DNA from 3 places in the Sporosarcina sp. P12(2017) genome. Region 3 is predicted to be linked to each of the others. Evidence: riboswitches for the same ligand, from Rfam matches in the RefSeq annotation. Region 3 holds a riboswitch; each other region holds the start of a gene.
The links. A riboswitch is a leader RNA that binds a small molecule or an ion and turns the genes downstream of it on or off. The one in region 3 is predicted to bind thiamine pyrophosphate.
Positions count from the first base shown of each region.

Region 1 (6,169 bases), on a different contig from region 3:
AATTGTTGCCATACAGATTTCCCCGTTTTAATTTCTTGTAGGGCAATTAAGGATTGTTCTACTGCTTTCGTATTGACCCATTGATCGGCCGGTAAAGTAAAGGCAAATGCACCATTTTTCGTTTGGAATTTGCTTAAAGCATCTAAGGGTAATTCCTCACCTTTTTGCCACTTATCCGATGTAACGTCTTCTCCTACCGCAACCAGACCTGAAATGACTGTCGCAATACTATTGGAGTTTTCTCCCCAAGCGCCCCAGCCAGCTGTATCAAGTTGTTGTTCGCGCAAGGCTTGTTTTGCACGTTCAATTGCAGCATTCGCCGCACTATCATCTTGATAATTTGCTAGTGCCAACAAGACCATGCCCGTCATATCAGGATCAGCTGTGTCTTGTTCATTTAATGAAAGCGAAAATCCACCCTTTTCCTTTTCTTGCTTTAACAAATGTTGTAACGCTTTCTCTTTTGCATTGGCACCCCATGTTCCTACGTCCTGCCCGCGCTTCTCACCTGTATCTAAAGCGAGCATCGCCCATGCGTGTTTATTTATACCACCAATTGATCCGTCTGCCTTTTGTTGTGCCGCTAGCTCTGCATAAAGATTTCGTTTAGATTCCCATGCAGTAGATGGATCTTTACCTACTGCTAGCAAACCGAAGATATAGCGAATATGATCCGTATCTGCTTCATCTTTCTGTAATCCTGGATCTTTAGTGAGCCACTCTGGTAATTGTGCTGTACCATCACTTAATTGTGAACTGGACGCGCCCAATGCAACCAATTCCGTCCAACTGATTCCAGGCATACTCCATCTGAAATTATCCTTATTATATCTCTCCACTTCATAGAAACGTAACGTATCCGCAAGCATATCGTCTACCGTACGAATAGTTTCTGGTATAGCAGGAGTATTATTTGCAGTAGTGTTTACATTCGACTGCACTGCTTTAGCAAGCCCAGTTATTGATAACGTTACATTTGGTACTTCGCCTTGCACATGTAGAAGTACGTTCTGACTACTTTCAACTGTGACTGAGCCAACTGTTAGGGCTCCATTACCTATAGTCCAGTTACTAACATTTGAAGCCGCTTCCGTAAACGTGTCTCCACTTAATGTGAGTTCAATAGTCGGATCCTTGTCCCCGACTTTCAACTTCGTAATGGATTCAAGAACTGCATTGCGTTTATAGAAAATGTGAATCTTATCATTGTCGTTTACTACATTATCGAAAAGTGAAGTAGATGATCCTTCATTAACATCAACAACCCACTGATCATTGCCATGTAAATTTCCATTTTGAACGTTGTTAATCGATACAAAATTCTCTTTCGCTTGATCCAACTCGTAAGGAATATTTTGTTCTTTTAACAACTGTTCAACAACTTGTACAATCGTATCGCCTGCTTCGAATGCCACTGCAGTATCTGCAAGAATCGGTGCATCTACCCCATCGACTTTCACGTAGGCTGTAGGCCGCTCTGTTTTTAAAGCAATTCGATTCCAAACAGAACTTCCCGCTTTCATGTCTGCTAGCGCAAGTAATACTTGTTCTGTCGCCATTAAATTAGTACTTTTATCAGTCACTTTCCACTTATAAGACCCGTCTTCAAACTGGAAACCTTTTATTGCATCTACTACTGTCTGATTGCCTACATGCCACTTTTCTGCTAGTACATTCTCATTGACTGCAGCTAGACCCCAAATCGCTGTCGCTGTGGAGTTGGCATTATCGCCCATTCCAAAATTACCTGGCGAATTAAATCCACCCGTCGTTAAGTCTAGTTGTCTAGCTCGTAATAAGTCCTTCGTTCTTTCAATAGCTGCATCTGCCGCTTCTTCCCCTTGATAGTTCGACAACGCGATCATGCCCATACCTGTCATATCTGGGTCTGAAACCGGACCAAAGAATGAATATCCACCATCTTCATTTTGGTTATCGATCAAAAATTGTAGCGCTTTTTGTTTCTTATCTGTATTCCACTCACCTAAATCGGCTCCTAGACGTTCGCCTGTATCCATCGCAAGCACGGCCCACATATGTTTATTAATGCCGCCAAATGAGCCTGTCTCTTCGTTTTGTTGCGATGCTAATTCCGCATAAAGATTACGATTCGTTTCCCATGCATCGGCTGGATCTTCGTTCATTGCAAGCAATCCGAAGATAAAGCGAATATGATCTGTACCATAATGTATAGGTTCTAGATAATCTGGATCTTCTTTTTGCCATTCTGGTAATACCCACTCGCCATCATTCAGGTCTTCACCTGCTGCGTAAAGCCCGACTAATAATTGCCACGAATCCAATTTCATCTTTTTGTTTTTATAAAACTGAACGGTTCTAGCTAATAATTCTTCCACATCTGTCTGCTCTTCAACCATTCCTTGTGTATTCTCTACTCCTGTATCAACTGCTTGTACTGTTGGAGTTAAAACCGACAACACCAACAATAAACTTAGCAACACAGATAATGTCTTGCTTACTCGACTACCTTTCCTCAACGACTCCTACCCCCTATTTTTTTCAATAAAAAAATCCCGCCTCCGGAAAGAGACAAGGATGGATGGATGCGTGTTTAGACATACATAATACAACACAACATACACACCTTTTTCCGGAAGGCTGTAAGCATTGTATTATGGTAAGTCTCCTGACTTTTGGATACGAACGCAACTTCAACCTTCCCAGTATGAATACCAGTGGTTGTCAGAAGTTACTTTCCAATTACAGTGGCCGGACCGTTCAGGATTTTCACCTGATTCCTTTTTACGTCTTGCAAACTAGCAAGACACCAAAATACGCTATAAACTATCCTTAATCATAATGAGTCGACAAAACAATTGCAATAGCGAGATTTTTGACGTGTAGGATATTTTCCAACTCCCTATAAATGACCAATTTATTCCTGTCCTATCTTGACTATCTTTTCAGACTATGTAACGATAAGATATGGATAAACACTAGGGGTGCTGTTGCTGAGAGAGGCGTTCGCCTTAACCCTCGAAACCTGCTCTAGATAATGCTAGCGGAGGGAAGTGGACATATGACGGATTTCGACCGTACTATGCAACCACTTCGCACAGAGAAGTGGTTTTTTGTGTGTATTTTTTGAAGAAATGAGAAGTGGTAAGAATGATGACGAATAAGGTTTTAGAGTTTACGAATGTATCTTTTCATTATCGAGCAACCAATGCTTCTAAACCAACCGCAATTTTTGACCAAGTCGATTGGCATGTAAATGAAGGCGAATTTGTCAGCATCATTGGACCAAGTGGTTACGGGAAAAGCACTTTATTCCGACTGGTCACCGGTCTAGAGAATCCTGACAGTGGTGAGATTTCATTGAACGGAGAAGTGACAACGAAGCGATTAGGCAAAGTGGGCTATATGCCGCAGCAAGACTTACTCATGCCGTGGCGAACGATTCTTGAAAATGTCCAATTACCAGTAGAACTTCAAGGCGGTAAACCTACTGCCGACCAGATCATCCAGCTACTCGCTGATTTCGGACTGGCAGGCGAAGAAAACGCTTATCCTGGAAATTTATCAGGCGGGATGCGACAACGGGTTTCCTTTTTACGAACGATCCTGACCGGCTCCAATATTTTATTGCTGGACGAGCCATTCAGCGCACTCGATGCGATCACACGGCTGACGATGCAAGAGTGGCTGATCGATCAATGGCAGAAGCTCGATAAAACGATTGTCTTCATCACACATGATATCGACGAAGCTTTATTTCTATCCGATCGCATCTTCGTACTCGCTGAAAGACCAGTACAGACGATTCGCGAAGTCATCGTGCCTCTCAGCCGACCACGTACTATGCGAGACCTGGCACAGCCCGAAGTGATGGAAATGAAGGAGCAACTTATTAGCGAGCTTCGTTCGGAGGCGCGGCTATGAAGAAAATCACTTCGTATAGTTGGTCTATACTTTTCGTTGCGATCTTACTGGGCCTATGGGAAATTAGCGCACGTCTTTACGACAAAAGCTTTCTCTTCCCGTCCCCTTCAGCGATTCTGATCAGATTATGGGAGCTGAAGACGGAGCTGTTTATCCACCACTTACCTCCGACTGCTTTAACTATCTTAATCGGCTTATCGATTTCAATCATGCTCGGATCCACACTGGCAATTGCGATGTATAGTAAGAAACCGATCGAGCAGGCGTTTTACCCTATCCTGATCGCGTCGCAAACGATTCCGGTCATCGCGCTCGCACCGATTTTCGTCTTATGGTTCGGCTACAGCATTTGGAGTAAAGTCGCGGTTACGGTACTGATTACTTTTTTCCCGATTACCGTCAGCGTTTTCGACGGCTTGCGCTCTTCAGATAAAAATTTACGTGAATTAATGCTAACAATGGGTGCGTCCGCAAAAGATATCTTCTATAAATTAGACCTGCCTTCCGCTTTGCCATCTTTCTTCTCTGGACTCAAAGTGGCGGTCACACTGAGTGTAATCGGTGCGGCCATTGGGGAATGGCTAGGTGCTCAGGCAGGACTTGGATACTTCAGCAGAAGAATGATGACGCAATTTGACAGTGCCGCCGTATTCGCACCGATCGTCTTGCTATCTGCAGTAGGCATTATCTTCTTTCTACTCGTCGTCGTATTGGAAAAACACTTTTTACAATGGAGGAATCACCAATGAGAAAACGTCTGTTCCTTAGCATCATTTTTCTTCTTGTACTGCTAGCTGGGTGCAATAATGATAAGACTCCCGCAGATAACGAAGAGACACCGAACAATGAAAAGAAAAAAGTCAGCATCATGCTCGACTGGTATCCAAATGCAGTACATAGCTATATTTATGTAGCCCAGGAAAAAGGTTATTTTAATGAAGAGAACGTGGAAGTGGACATACAATTCCCTGCCAATCCGACCGATCCAATGAACTTGACCGCAGCAGGAAAAGTGACTCTTGGACTGTATTACCAACCGGATGTCATTTTAGCGCAAGCCAATGAAGACATTCCGATTAAAGCAATCGCCTCGATTGTGCGAGAGCCACTAAATTATACTGTCATGCTAGAGGAAAGTTCGATTCAATCACCTAAAGATCTCGAAGGTAAAACAATCGGTTATCCAGGGATTCCACTAAACGAATCTTTGATTAAAACGATGGTAACGAATGACGGCGGCGATTATGACAAAGTGAATATGATCGACGTTGGATTCGAATTGGAATCTTCACTCGTTTCAAAACGTGTTGATGCCGTGACAGGAACATTTATTAACCACGAAGTGCCTGTCATGAACTCGAAAGGCTTCAAAACGCGCTACTTTAATCCAGTAGACTATGGCGTGCCAAATTATAGTGAAATTGTGTTGTTGACGAGTGATGATACATGGGACAAAGAACAAGACGCAATCCAGGCTTTCTGGCGGGCAGCACAAAAAGGGTATGAATTTATGGTAGAACAGCCCGAAGAAGCACTCGACCTCTTGCTAAGCAACCAAGATCAAGCGAACTTCCCGTTAGACAAAGCAATTGAAACGGAAAGTTTAAATGTGTTATTACCGAAGATGGATACAGACGGTGAAGCATTTGGTACGCTTGATGAAACATCTTGGGAAGAAGTGCGTGACTGGCTACATGAGATGGAATTGATCAAGACGAAACCTGAAGTGGACGATATGATTTTAGACGTCAGCACAGGTGACATGTTTTCTAAAATAACGAAGTAACACACAAAAGGCTATTGCAAAAGTCTCTATGACTGGCTGCAATAGCCTTTTTCTATTCTATAGAATTAGCGAGGAAGTACCGTAAACTTCACAGCAAATGACTTTTTCATTGCGACACCTTTTTTATTCTGCAACCCTTTCTCCACGCGTAAATAATGAACTCCTAGTTGCCACTCTTTAGTTGGTGTAATTAATAATTGCTTGCTATTTGTAGGATCCACTTTCGCTGTAAAGCTTTCGATACGTTCTGCGCTATTTGGCGAACGGGTAATGTAAATATGTTTTGAGTAGTCTTTTCCAAGTAGTAATTCATTAGTAAATTTGATTGTGAATACTTTATTCGTTTGTACTTTCAGTTCTGGAAAATCGCCTGTAAATTCATTTGGCGGAATGGGTGTAGAACTAGCTGGTAACGCATGGCTCAGCTTCTCTAAATTTACAACCCCTGCTCCAAAATGAATATCTTTACCTGGCGCGCCT
Region 1 covers NZ_PDYL01000005.1:118,478-124,646, forward strand. The annotation lists gene CSV80_RS05580 (DUF4430 domain-containing protein) at 1-2,498, opposite strand, end outside; cobalamin riboswitch at 2,621-2,808, opposite strand; TPP riboswitch at 2,950-3,048, shown strand; gene CSV80_RS05585 (ABC transporter ATP-binding protein) at 3,133-3,903, shown strand; gene CSV80_RS05590 (ABC transporter permease) at 3,900-4,652, shown strand; gene CSV80_RS05595 (ABC transporter substrate-binding protein) at 4,649-5,689, shown strand; gene CSV80_RS05600 (S8 family peptidase) at 5,755-6,169, opposite strand, start outside.
Region 1: another riboswitch for thiamine pyrophosphate. It lies ahead of CSV80_RS05585 (ABC transporter ATP-binding protein); the one in region 3 lies ahead of thiC (phosphomethylpyrimidine synthase ThiC).

Region 2 (6,169 bases), on a different contig from region 3:
ACCGGGCGTCCCTATGAACAGGTTGTCCAACCAAGCTCTATCGAAGCCGTCTTTGCCTCATTTCAAACGGGATGCAACAATGAGTATGAAATTTGGAAATTCGCCCGATACTTCGACAACCCTCAATTTTGGTCGGACCCCGGAGTTAGTGATACAACACTAGTTGAGAAAGATGGGTGCTGGGTGGAGATCATCAAAACAGAGCCGGTTGGCGATCAATTTGAAATCTACAACCTTGCCGAGGATCCGCTAGAGACGAAGAACTTGGCTGATCCTGCCCATGCGTCGGAGGAAATAGATGTGATTCGTTGTAAATTGGAACAGTTGTTGGCGGATCAGCGTTCTGAAAAACGATTGAGTCCAGGGGATTAAACAGGTACCAGGTCCCCACACAATTCTCGCACAATTCAGGTAAATGAATATAGGAATGATCATTCCTCCTATAAAGAAAAGCGTCAACTCCAAGATTTCGGAGTTGACGCTTTTTGATAATTGAGCTAGATAAAAACAGTTTTTGCGTAAAAAGTCATGCATGTTTACATATACATAGATAGTCTGCAATACAAAAGCGTACTGACTCTACTATGAGTTACTAACTCAATAAAAATACTAAATTGAAAGAAATCAAACGTTACTATATACTAATATTAAGATTAATGAACTACAAAGATGGTAGTTATAGTATTATTACTAAGTATATTAATTTAAAAGTGGAGGTTTTAATATGAAACAAAGTATCCTCTTGCGCAATAATGTTAAAGTCACTGGGAAAGGTGAAAGAACGATTATATTTGCGCCTGGCTTCGGGTGTGATTTGAATGTATGGAACTTGACAGCGCCTTACTTTGAAGACCATTTCCAAGTTGTTTTATTCGATTATGTTGGTTCGGGACAATCTGATTATCAAGCGTACAGTGCGGAAAAATATCAAGATCTTAATGGGTATGCACAGGACGTGCTCGATGTGTGCAATGCTTTAGAATTGAAGGAAGCGATATTCGTCGGACATTCTGTCGGAGGTATTATCGGTATGCTAGCGGCAATTCAGAAGCCTGATTTATTTGAACATCTTATATTAATAGGTCCTTCTCCTTATTACCTGAATGAAGTACCTGATTATTACGGTGGGTTTGAGAAGGAAGATTTAGAAGGTTTGATTCAGATGATGGACATGAATTATATCGGCTGGGCGAATTATCTAGCGCAAGTCATAATGAAGAACCCTGAAAGGCCGGAACTTTCACAGCAATTGGAGGATAACTTCTGCTCGACAGATCCGGAGGTTGCCCGTCGTTTTGCGATTGCGACCTTCTTCTCTGATCATCGAGATGATGTGAGGAAAGTGATAGTGCCATCGCTCATTCTCCAATGTTCCGATGATAGTATTGCGCCTGTTGAAGTGGGACGTTATATGCATCGGCACCTCCAGAACAGCACGCTTGAAATCATGGATGCGACAGGACATTGCCCTCATATGAGTCATCCAGAAAAAACCATTCAGCTGATTAGAAATTATTTGACTTCCGTATACAAGAGTCTTGTCACAAATGGATAGACAGCTAGATTCTGCGCCGTTCGGTTATTTCACACTGGATGATACAGGGATGATTGTTGAAATCAATCAGACGCTGCTTAGTTTACTTGGCTATCAGCTTCATGAGGTAAAGGGGAAACACATCAATCTGATATTGCCGAACGCAAGCCGGTCTTTTTATCAGCTGTACTTTTTTCCGATGATTCGATTGCAGAATAAAGTAGAAGAGATGTATTTTTCATTCAAGTCCAAAGACGGGCAGGAAATTTCCGTGCTATTGAACGCATTGCGTAATGAACGAGATGGAAAGGCTTTCAATGATTGTGCATGTCTGCGCATGAAGAATAGAATCGAGTATGAGGAAGTGATTCTTGCGGCCAAAAAGGACACGGAAACACGCAATCTACTGAAGGTGAAGCAGATACAAGAATTGGAGCGCTTGCGGATCGAGTATGAAGCGAAGCAAAATAAGTTATTAGCGTTAAATGAGACACTTCAGGAGATGGCCATTACGGATGGACTCACAGGTCTCAAGAACCGTCACTACCTACAAGAAAGTCTTTCTTCCTATTTTATGCCGCACAACGAACGGTCCTTGTCTCTTTCTTTTCTGTTAATCGATATAGACTTTTTTAAAAAGGTAAATGATACATATGGTCATTTGACGGGCGATAGCATATTGCGGGAGTTGGGACGCTTGTTTAGGGAAGAATCCAGGACAGAAGATGTGGCTGCTCGTTACGGGGGAGAAGAATTTGCTTTAGTTCTTCCAGCAACAGAGAAAGTGGAAGCTTTAGAAATAGCGGAGAGAATTCGTTGCCGAGTTGAGAATGCGGATTGGAATAGCTATGGTGTTACCGTCAGTATTGGGGTAGCGACCAAGGTGCCAGGAGATACGGAGAATTCTTTGCAGTCTAGAGCAGATTGGGCATTGTATACTTCAAAAGATAATGGACGGAATCGGATTACGTTTGGTTAAGGTACCAGGTCCCCGCACAATTCAAACACAATTCGGGTAATTGAATATGGGAAAGATAAAGGCGGTAAGGCCAAAACATTTTATCGAACGACTGGCATCCTTGGTATATGGAATTTCTGTCTGCAGCATGGACTTCCTTCACATCAGTCAATCACTGCGGAGCAAAAGAAGAATATGGCAGACGGGTTGTCGAGTATTGCGATCACCAATCTAAAGAAGAGTGGTGGCGGTGTAAGTAGCAATATGGACGAAATTCTACTACAAGACGAATATGCAAAAGAATTGTGGATGAAAGAGATTGAATTGATTAACCCCGATATAGTTGTGTGCTGTGGCACGTTCTCGGTCGTTAAATCAGTAGTAGGTTTTCAGACAGAAGTCTGTGACTCAGGTGCGCTGTATGGAGATGCTCTTGGCACTCGCTTTGTTGAATTTATGCATCCAATGTATCGTGTCAGTCCGAAGATTATTTATGCTTATTTCAAGGAAACTATGCAGTCGTGCCGTTCATAAAAAAGGGGTACTGATCCACTAAGTAAATTAGAAAACTTAACAGATCAACAACAAAAAGCCTCCTTGGTTATTTTCAGTCGAGGAATTTTTGTTGTTTTCAAATTGAAGCATTAACTAAAGTAGTTGCGTGAAAAATCTAAAGAGGAATCGCTTTCGGGTACGCTGTGCACGAAACTATTCAGCCCATACACTACAATTGCATGCAAAATCACCTTGCACAGGCACCGATCCACAATAAATTTAAAATGACAAATTCTAACTAGTATGTTAATCTGAAAAAAATGAATATTCATCCACTGGAGGTGCCTTTGAAAAAAGGCTGAGATCAAAGTGATTGACTTTGGGACTCTTGGAACCTGATCCAGCTCGTACTGGCGAAGGGAAGTGGCACTGCTTACATCACTTGTATGTTATGGACTGTATACATGAGGCGCTGCTTTCTTCTATGAAAGTGGCGTTTTTCACTTCCTAACAGGCCGGTATAGATGTTCAATGGTATCAGTATTTAGGTCATCTTTGAGGAGTGGAAACAATGAAGACATATGATCATATTGTTATTGGCGGAGGAGTAATAGGTTGTTCCATTGCTTATCGACTGGCCAAAGAAGGCTTAAGCGTAGCTGTTTTTGATGCAGGCAAAGCCGGACAGGCCTCTATGGCAGCAGGAGGGATGCTTGGGGCGCAAAATGAGTTTGAGCAGGACAATCCGTTGTTGGGAATCGCACTGGAAAGCCGAGCGATGTTCCCTCAACTTCGTGATGAATTGCTGTCCGAAACGGGTATAGACATTGATTTACGAACAGCTGGCCTGATCAAAACGGCCGCGACAGAACAGGATCGTGACGAGCTGCATCGGCAGTATCACTTTTTATCCGAAAAGGACCCATCCATTCAGTGGCTTGAGCCGGAAGAAGTGCCGAAGATCGAACCTTGTATGATGTCCCAAACTGCCGGTGCTATTTTTCTGGAAAAAGACCATCAAGTGAAAGCCCCCTTGCTCGCACAGGCCTTTTTGAAAGCAGCAATGAATGCCGGTGCCCATGTATATGAAGAAACAAAGGCTCTTCGTCTGCTGATTCAGCACAACCGGATAGTGGGGGTTGATACTTCAATCGGCTCGCTTTATGCAACTCAAGTGACGATTGCAGCCGGTGCCTGGAGCAGCCATCTCTTAGCTGACACTGATTTTTCCTTGCCCGTCATTCCTGTGAAAGGTGAATGCTTGTCAATCCGGCTGGCCGGCCCTGCACCGGTCAAAACGGTTTTTGCGGTAGACGGCTGTTATATTGTGCCGAAACGAAATAAGGAAATGCTCATCGGTGCAACGTCTATTCCCGGTTCCTTTGATACATCAGTAACGGCTCATGGCATTCTTTCGCTATTACAACGGGCTTCCCGCCTATTGCCTGTGCTTAGTGATGGAGTGATCCACCGAACATGGGTCGGTGTACGTCCCCAAGCCGCAGACCATCTGCCGATCATGGGGTCTCATCCGTTCATCGACGGGCTGCATATATGTACCGGTCATTACCGAAACGGCATTTTGCTTAGCCCGATTACAGGTATACTGATGAAGGATTACATAAACGGCTGTCAGAAGACGCATGAGTTGCTTACTCCTTTTGCTTTAAGTGGCGCCAGGTTGAGTTACCAAGCCTAGGTTGCAGCATATAGTGGGTGGAAGTCCTGCCGAGAATGAATTAGCCATTCACTCGTAGCGAGTCTTGGAGGATGTGAGGAACATACTGTGCATGTGTTAAATGGGCGAAACGAATGCTATCATTGCTGTTGATTTTGGATAGTTATCGCGGTGATTATGTTGTCGTTTGCGGTCCAGTGTAATTTTTAGGAATCATTACACTACGTAAAGTATGTGCTACTTAAATATTTTTTCAATTCACGTAGTTCAATATATGTAAAAATACAGCTGCCACTATTAAAGTGGCGGCTGCATTTATTCATCAGTGTTTACGATGATGAAACAGACGGGACAGGCCTTTCAGAATGATCGCCAAGGCGAACAACACGATGATGATCACGATGATCACTGCAACGGCTAAAAGCAGCAGGTTTGTACCGACGACCGCCAATACAGCGGGCACAATTAAAAACAAGCCGAGCAAAGCATATCCGGCTATAAGCCCGAAGAAGAAAAGCTGTTCTTTGCTTACATGTTCATGTTTTGACATAAACTTCACCTCCTTGCTGTACTATATGTAACCTCCAGCAAGGCGAACTAATGCAATACACACGGTTGTTGTAAATAAAAGAGTATTTATATAGAAACGGTAAGAAACGGTACCAGGTCCCCACACAATTCAAAACTATTCAGACAATTATAGTTCTATAATACGTAAAACACCTTCTCTCTGTTTAAAACAAAGAGAAGGTGTTTTCATATTGTATAGTACTTACTCCCAACGACCAGTAAGTACTTTTTGACGTGTATAGAAGTTCAGTCCATCTTTTCCATTGGCGTGAAGATCACCATAGAAGGAATCTTTCCAACCGGAGAACGGGAAGAAGGCCATAGGAGCAGGTACGCCGATATTTAATCCGAGCATTCCTGCATCGATGTTTTCACGGAAGTTCCGTACATTTCCACCGTCTCTTGTGAAAATACAAGCGCCGTTTGCGAACTTGGATTTATTTGATAATTCGATTGCTTCATCTAAGTTTTTCACACGGCTGATGGATAGAACAGGAGCGAAAATTTCGTCTTGCCAAATTTTCATCTCGCTCGTTACATGATCAAAGATGGTAGGGCCGACAAAGTATCCTTTTTCTTTAGCTGCGCTGTCTTGGCGGCCGTCGCGAACGAGTGTTGCGCCTTCTTTTTCACCAGTGGCGATGTATTGTTCTGTTCGTTCTTTGTGAGTATCACGAATGACAGGTCCAAGGAAGATCCCTTCGTCCAAACCGTTTCCGATGGTGAGTTCATTCGCACGATTAAGTAAAGTTTCAACAAACTCGTCTGCAATGTCATCTTCTACGGCAACGACTGAACATGCCATGCAACGTTCTCCGGCTGAACCGAATGCTGCGTTGATAATTTGAGTAGCGGCGTTGTCCAAGTTCGCATCTTTTAATACGATGGAGTGATTTTTTGCTCCAGCAAGTGCTTGAACGCGTTTTAGATTATC
Region 2 covers NZ_PDYL01000005.1:144,250-150,418, reverse strand. The annotation lists gene CSV80_RS05710 (sulfatase family protein) at 1-372, shown strand, start outside; gene CSV80_RS05705 (alpha/beta fold hydrolase) at 725-1,555, shown strand; gene CSV80_RS05700 (sensor domain-containing diguanylate cyclase) at 1,548-2,513, shown strand; gene CSV80_RS05695 (hypothetical protein) at 2,688-3,026, shown strand; TPP riboswitch at 3,315-3,426, shown strand; gene thiO (glycine oxidase ThiO) at 3,559-4,686, shown strand; gene CSV80_RS05685 (hypothetical protein) at 4,988-5,215, opposite strand; gene CSV80_RS05680 (CoA-acylating methylmalonate-semialdehyde dehydrogenase) at 5,438-6,169, opposite strand, start outside.
Region 2: another riboswitch for thiamine pyrophosphate. It lies ahead of thiO (glycine oxidase ThiO); the one in region 3 lies ahead of thiC (phosphomethylpyrimidine synthase ThiC).

Region 3 (6,169 bases):
TATGCCCATCAAAAAGCGAATCTCGATGTATTCGACTTTGAATTGACTGAAGAAGATATGAGACAAATTGATTCTTTAGATAAAGGTGAAGCGGGAAGAGTAGAAGGGCAGCACCCGAATGAATATGAAGAGTTTGATTAAACGTATCTATTTTAGTAATGGGCTACATTGAAAAAGTCTACGATTTCAGATCTTGTTATCATGATAAAAATGACCCACCTAGATCCGCATTGCAAAGAGGCGTGGTGGGTCGCTTTTTATTGTACCAACATGAAATCCAACTTTTAAAGGACAACGGCTAAAAGTATTTGTGTAATTGGGCGCGTGAATGGAAAACGATAGTACGTCACAATACCGATGAGTTTTTCAGAAAGCCAATAGAGCACAAAGCCTGTATTTGAATAGCAGAACATGTATTAATAATGGACACTCTCGATCTTCAAGCATTTCATACATTTCCTATATGTTACAGTTTCTGTATATTCGTGTATGCATTGTGCTTGCAGGAGAGCCAACTGTTCTTCTAACTGATGAAGATTTCGGCGTTTTACAGAGATCTGATGAATTAACTGTTCGGTTGTCATAACTCCATTCACTCCTTATTAAAGATAGATTTCAGCACCGGATTTTTTAAATTCTTCAGCCTTTTCCTTCATGCCACTTTCCATTGCTAGCTTCTCTTCTAAACTGTTTTCATCAGCATATTTTCTAATGTCGTGTGAAATTCGCATACTGCAAAATTTAGGTCCGCACATCGAACAGAAGTGGGCGATCTTGGCTCCTTCAGCCGGCAATGTTTCATCATGATATTCCATCGCGCGTTCAGGATCCAAACTTAAATTAAATTGATCTCGCCAACGGAATTCGAAACGGGCTTTTGATAATGCGTTGTCGCGTTTATATGCATTCGGATGACCTTTTGCTAAATCAGCTGCATGGGCTGCAATTTTATACGTAATGACGCCTTCACGCACATCATCTTTATTCGGTAGACCAAGATGTTCTTTAGGGGTTACATAACATAACATCGCTGTCCCGAACCAGCCGATCATAGCCGCACCAATAGCAGATGTGATGTGGTCATAGGCAGGAGCAATATCTGTCGTCAAAGGACCGAGTGTATAAAAAGGCGCTTCTTGACAAATCTCCATTTGCTTATCCATATTTTCCTTAATTAAATGCATAGGCACATGTCCAGGACCTTCTACCATGACTTGCACATCATGGGACCAAGCAATCTTCGTTAGTTCGCCAAGTGTTTCAAGTTCAGCGAATTGTGCCTCGTCATTGGCATCAGCAATTGAGCCGGGACGTAATCCATCTCCCAAGGAAAACGCGATATCGTACTGTTTCATAATTTCACATATATCTTCAAAGTGTGTGTATAGAAAACTTTCTTTATGATGCAACATACACCACTGGGCCATAATAGAACCACCACGTGAGACAATGCCGGTCACACGATGAATCGTCATGGGAATATAACGGAGCAGAACACCCGCATGAATGGTAAAGTAGCTGACACCTTGCTCAGCCTGCTCAATCAATGTGTCGCGGAATACTTCCCATGAGAGATCTTCCACTTTGCCGTTTACTTTTTCCAACGCTTGATATAATGGGACCGTTCCCACTGGGACAGGTGAGTTGCGGATGATCCATTCACGTGTTGTATGAATGTTCTTTCCCGTTGATAAATCCATGATATTATCTGCACCCCAACGTGTAGCCCATGTCATCTTTTCCACTTCCTCAGCAATTGATGAGGAGACCGCAGAATTTCCGATATTCGCATTGATTTTCACATGGAATTTACTACCGATAATCATCGGTTCCGCTTCTGGATGGTTAATATTAGACGGTATAATCGCCCGTCCTCTCGCCACTTCATCCCGTACAAGTTCAGGCGTTACATTTTCGCGGATTGCAATGAATTCCATTTCAGGTGTAATGATTCCTTTGCGTGCATAATGCATTTGTGTAACATTCATGCCACTTTTTGCTCGTAATGGTTTGCGTTTCAACAATGGAAATTCTGCGTCATTTTTCATTTTTTCCATTGAACGGTACCCATTATCCTGTGGCTTCACTTGCCGACCTTCATACTCTTCCACGTCATTTCGTTCAACTATCCAGTTCTTCTTAATATTCGGGAGTCCTTTTTGGATATCCACTTGATAACCAGCTTCCGTATATTTCCCGCTTGTATCATAGACACGGAAAGGTTCATTTGGTATTTCACCTTGATCAGTTACAGTTGGTGATAGTTCAATTTCGCGCATCGGTACGAGTATGTCAGGACGACTTCCTTGTACATAAGTCTTGCTACTTGCCGGAAAACATTCATGGATACGGATTTCTTCTTTCTTCTCTTGCATTTTGTCATCGTCTCCTTTTAAGGGGCGACATGACTCGATTCAAGTGATGGGAATCGGCAACAAAAAAGACCAGTTCCGTAGATAGGACCTGGTCTTCAAAACGCAAAATAAGCGTTGCTGATAAAATGAAAACTTCCCTACGCTGGTACGAGCCAGATCAGGTCCAAAGAGTCCGGAATGCGTGTACTGTCATTCCATCTCAGTCCAATAACGTTGGACACCCCTAGTATTAGTATTTAATTGTTCGAACAGGAATAGTATACCATACCTAAATCGGTTTTTAAAGAGTAATTATTCTGTTAATTTTCATAGGTTCCGTTATTTACCCGTAACTAGTGTGATTGGTGAGGAAGCAGAAATGCGTAATCAGAAGAAAACCCCCAAAATATTGTACATTCAGTCCTATAGTAAGTTTCTGGAAAATTATATCGTTGCCTTGTCTGTAAAGATAGATCTATGGACAAGCTATTTTTATAAAATCTTTTCAACAACACTCAAGAAAGCATGTAATGATGAGAAATGAATGTTTTGTATGACTTGTAAGATGCATAAGTAGTGATGACGTGAGATAATCAAAAAGAAAAAATAAAAGGGGGAAGGATCAGTGTAGTAGAGTTTACATTGTATAACATATCTGGGATTGAGAAGGATGAATGCTATGGGGAAGTAAAGTCACATACATATTTTGTTTTTATCATGGTGCTTGTCATAATATGCATCAAGTATGCAGTAATTGATGCAATTATTTTATTGTAGTCTAGACACACTTGCATACAACTAATTAGAAATATCATTCCTATGGAGGAGGTAACCAATATATGTCCTATGTTTTACTCATTATTGGATTTGTATTATTAATAAAAGGTGCCGACTATTTCGTGGATGGCTCTTCAAATATTGCAAGACTGTTGCAAATTCCACCTATTTTGATTGGTCTCACCATTGTAGCGCTCGGAACTAGTTCACCAGAAGCGACGGTCAGTATTATTGCAGCGATGGGCGGAAACGCAGACGTCGCAGTGGGGAACGTAGTCGGAAGTAATATATTCAATATCACCATCGTTGTCGGGATGGCGGCATTTCTGTTTCCGTTGAAGGTACAAAGTGAGACTATCCGGAAAGAGATTCCGTTCACTTTATTAGCAAGTATAGTCATGTTGGTGTTGATGAGTGATATGGCATTACAAGGCTTCAGCAGCAATATGATCACACGCGGCGATGGAATTATTTTCTTACTATTCCTTTCGATCTTTATGTACTATGTGATTGAACTTGGCCTTCGAAGTCGTCAAAATGCTACACTTACACAAGCCACTGATAATGTGAAGTGGGGGAAGAATATACTAATTACGCTAGTCGGGTTGGCAGCGATTATATTCGGAGGCGATTTGGTCGTTAGCAACGCCACGAAAATCGCTTATTCTCTTGGCATGAGCGAAACATTAGTCGGTCTTACGATCATTGCGATCGGTACGTCATTGCCTGAATTGGTTACATCAATTTCAGCGGCTTTGAAAAAAGAAAGTGAAATCGCTTTAGGGAACATCGTCGGTAGCAATATTTTTAACATCCTGTTTGTTCTCGGGGCTTCCTCTGTCATTACGCCTATCGCAGTGAACGATAAAGTGTTTATTGACGTCATCATTATGCTTGTATTGACCCTAGTATTATTGCTATTCGCTAGAACTGGCTTCAAAATTGGTAAGCGTGAAGGGCTCATGCTAGCTGTAGCGTACGTCGTGTATCTTGTGTATGTTATTTTACGTAATTAAGAAAAGGCTACTCTCCATTCATTCGTGGAAAGTAGCCTTTTCTATCTTTATAGCATGATATGTAGTTATCTCCACTTATAGCCGATACCCCAAACCGTCACCAAAATCTCGTCAATTAGAAAATTTGATTTCCTCAACTTATCCCGTAAATTTCGAATATGTGAATCGACTGTCCGAACCTCTGTATACGTGTCAAATTCCCAAGCTACTTGAAGCAAGTCTTCCCGGGTAAACGTCCGATTTGGCCGAGTCATCATCGCTTCTATAATATAGAACTCCTTTAACGTAAGACGCACTTCATGCGTGTCATACAGGATGGAATAGGACTCCAAGTCAAGAGTAAATGGACCTTCATGAATAGTCTTCGGTTGATTTTCGTTCTCTGAACGCCGTAATGCCACGCGCACTCTCGCGATGAGTTCCCGCTCGTCAAATGGTTTCGTAATATAATCATCTGCCCCTAGGTCAAGTCCTTTTACAACATCGGATTTGTCGGTTCGAGCCGTTAATAAAATTACAGGTACAGCTGAAACTTCTCTCATTCTGCGGCAAACTTCCCATCCATCCATACCAGGCATCATGACATCGAGCAACACGAGATGTACGTCCTCCACCTGGAATAGCTCAATTGCTTTTTGGCCGTCAGTCGCTTGCAAACAGCGATATCCGTGTGGCGCGAGGAATAGTTCGAGCAGATCGAGCATGCGTTGTTCATCATCAACAAGCAAAATGGTCTTCATATGCGTCACCTACTTTCAATATAATCGTACCGTAAAGATACTCCCTTGATCTAATTCACTTTCTACCTCGATCGTGCCACCGTGCGCTTCTGTTAATTCCTTCACTGTCGCCAAACCAAGGCCAGCACCGCCAAATGAACGGGAACGAGATTTCTCGACACGATACAGCTTTTCAAATATTTGTTGCTGATTTTCCACTGCAATACCGCATCCGCTGTCTTCAACTTGTAATAGTACATGCTTTTTATCTTGAAACGCACGAATGATTACGGTGCTACTGGTTTCAGAATAGTGAAGCGCGTTGTCTAACAGGTTAAGAATAATTTGTTCGAGGCGCATTCGATCTGCCACGATAGGGAAATCGCGGACTTGTTCGATCCGAAGCGTTATTCCTTTCAAATCAAATGATGGTTGGACAAGCTGCACAATATCTCGAATGAACTCCTCAGCAGCGAATTCGGATTTCGTCACAGTGAACGTCATTTCATCCATTTGCGCTAGATCCATTAAGTTTTTCACGAGTGTTTTTAATCGCTCAGCTTCTTCTTCAATAATCGATAAGTAGTTAAATCGTTCCGTATCATTCAGTTCTGTACGCTGAGCGACTTTGGCATAGCCGATCAAGTACGTAAGGGGGGTTCCCATTTCATGAGACACGGAGGCTAGAAATTCTTTTCGTTCACGTTTGACACGACTCAAGTCATTCGATAATTTCCGGATGGAGGCTGCCAGTTCTCCCAGCTCATCATTAGACAACTTCGGCAAGTCCACATCGTATAAACCTTCGCTCATCTGTTCCGTTGCTTCTTTCATCCGAATGAGTGGACGTGTCAACCATTTGGATAGTAATAAGTAGACAACAAACAGAACGACAATACTTCCGCCACCTGCAAGTAGAAAATGAACATTGAGTTGATTGACAAGTTGCCGTATAGGAATTGTACTTTGAAGCATGACGAGAGCCCCTGAATTACCTGTTGCTTCATATGGATGTACGCTGACAAGGTAAGGAGATTTCTTCCAATCAACGGGTAATATAGTATCTTCCGCCAGTTGCTTTTCATTTAGTTCAGATATATATGGAATAAGAATTTCTTCGTTTTCCAATGAATGTTGCACGATATTTCCTCTATCATCGAGAATCGCGACGTCTCGTTCACCACCGCTTTCCATAAGAATAATATGGTGTAGAGTCGTTTCAGTATAATTATCTTCCAACACATTTCGATGATTGCTACCCGTTTTTAAGAGTCGGTCTAGTTCTTCATCCACCCGGGCATGT
Region 3 covers NZ_PDYL01000025.1:21,617-27,785, reverse strand. The annotation lists gene CSV80_RS16120 (aldo/keto reductase) at 1-141, shown strand, start outside; gene CSV80_RS18080 (hypothetical protein) at 464-586, shown strand; gene thiC (phosphomethylpyrimidine synthase ThiC) at 603-2,375, opposite strand; TPP riboswitch at 2,493-2,610, opposite strand; gene CSV80_RS16110 (calcium/sodium antiporter) at 3,194-4,147, shown strand; gene CSV80_RS16105 (response regulator transcription factor) at 4,213-4,887, opposite strand; gene CSV80_RS16100 (sensor histidine kinase) at 4,903-6,169, opposite strand, start outside.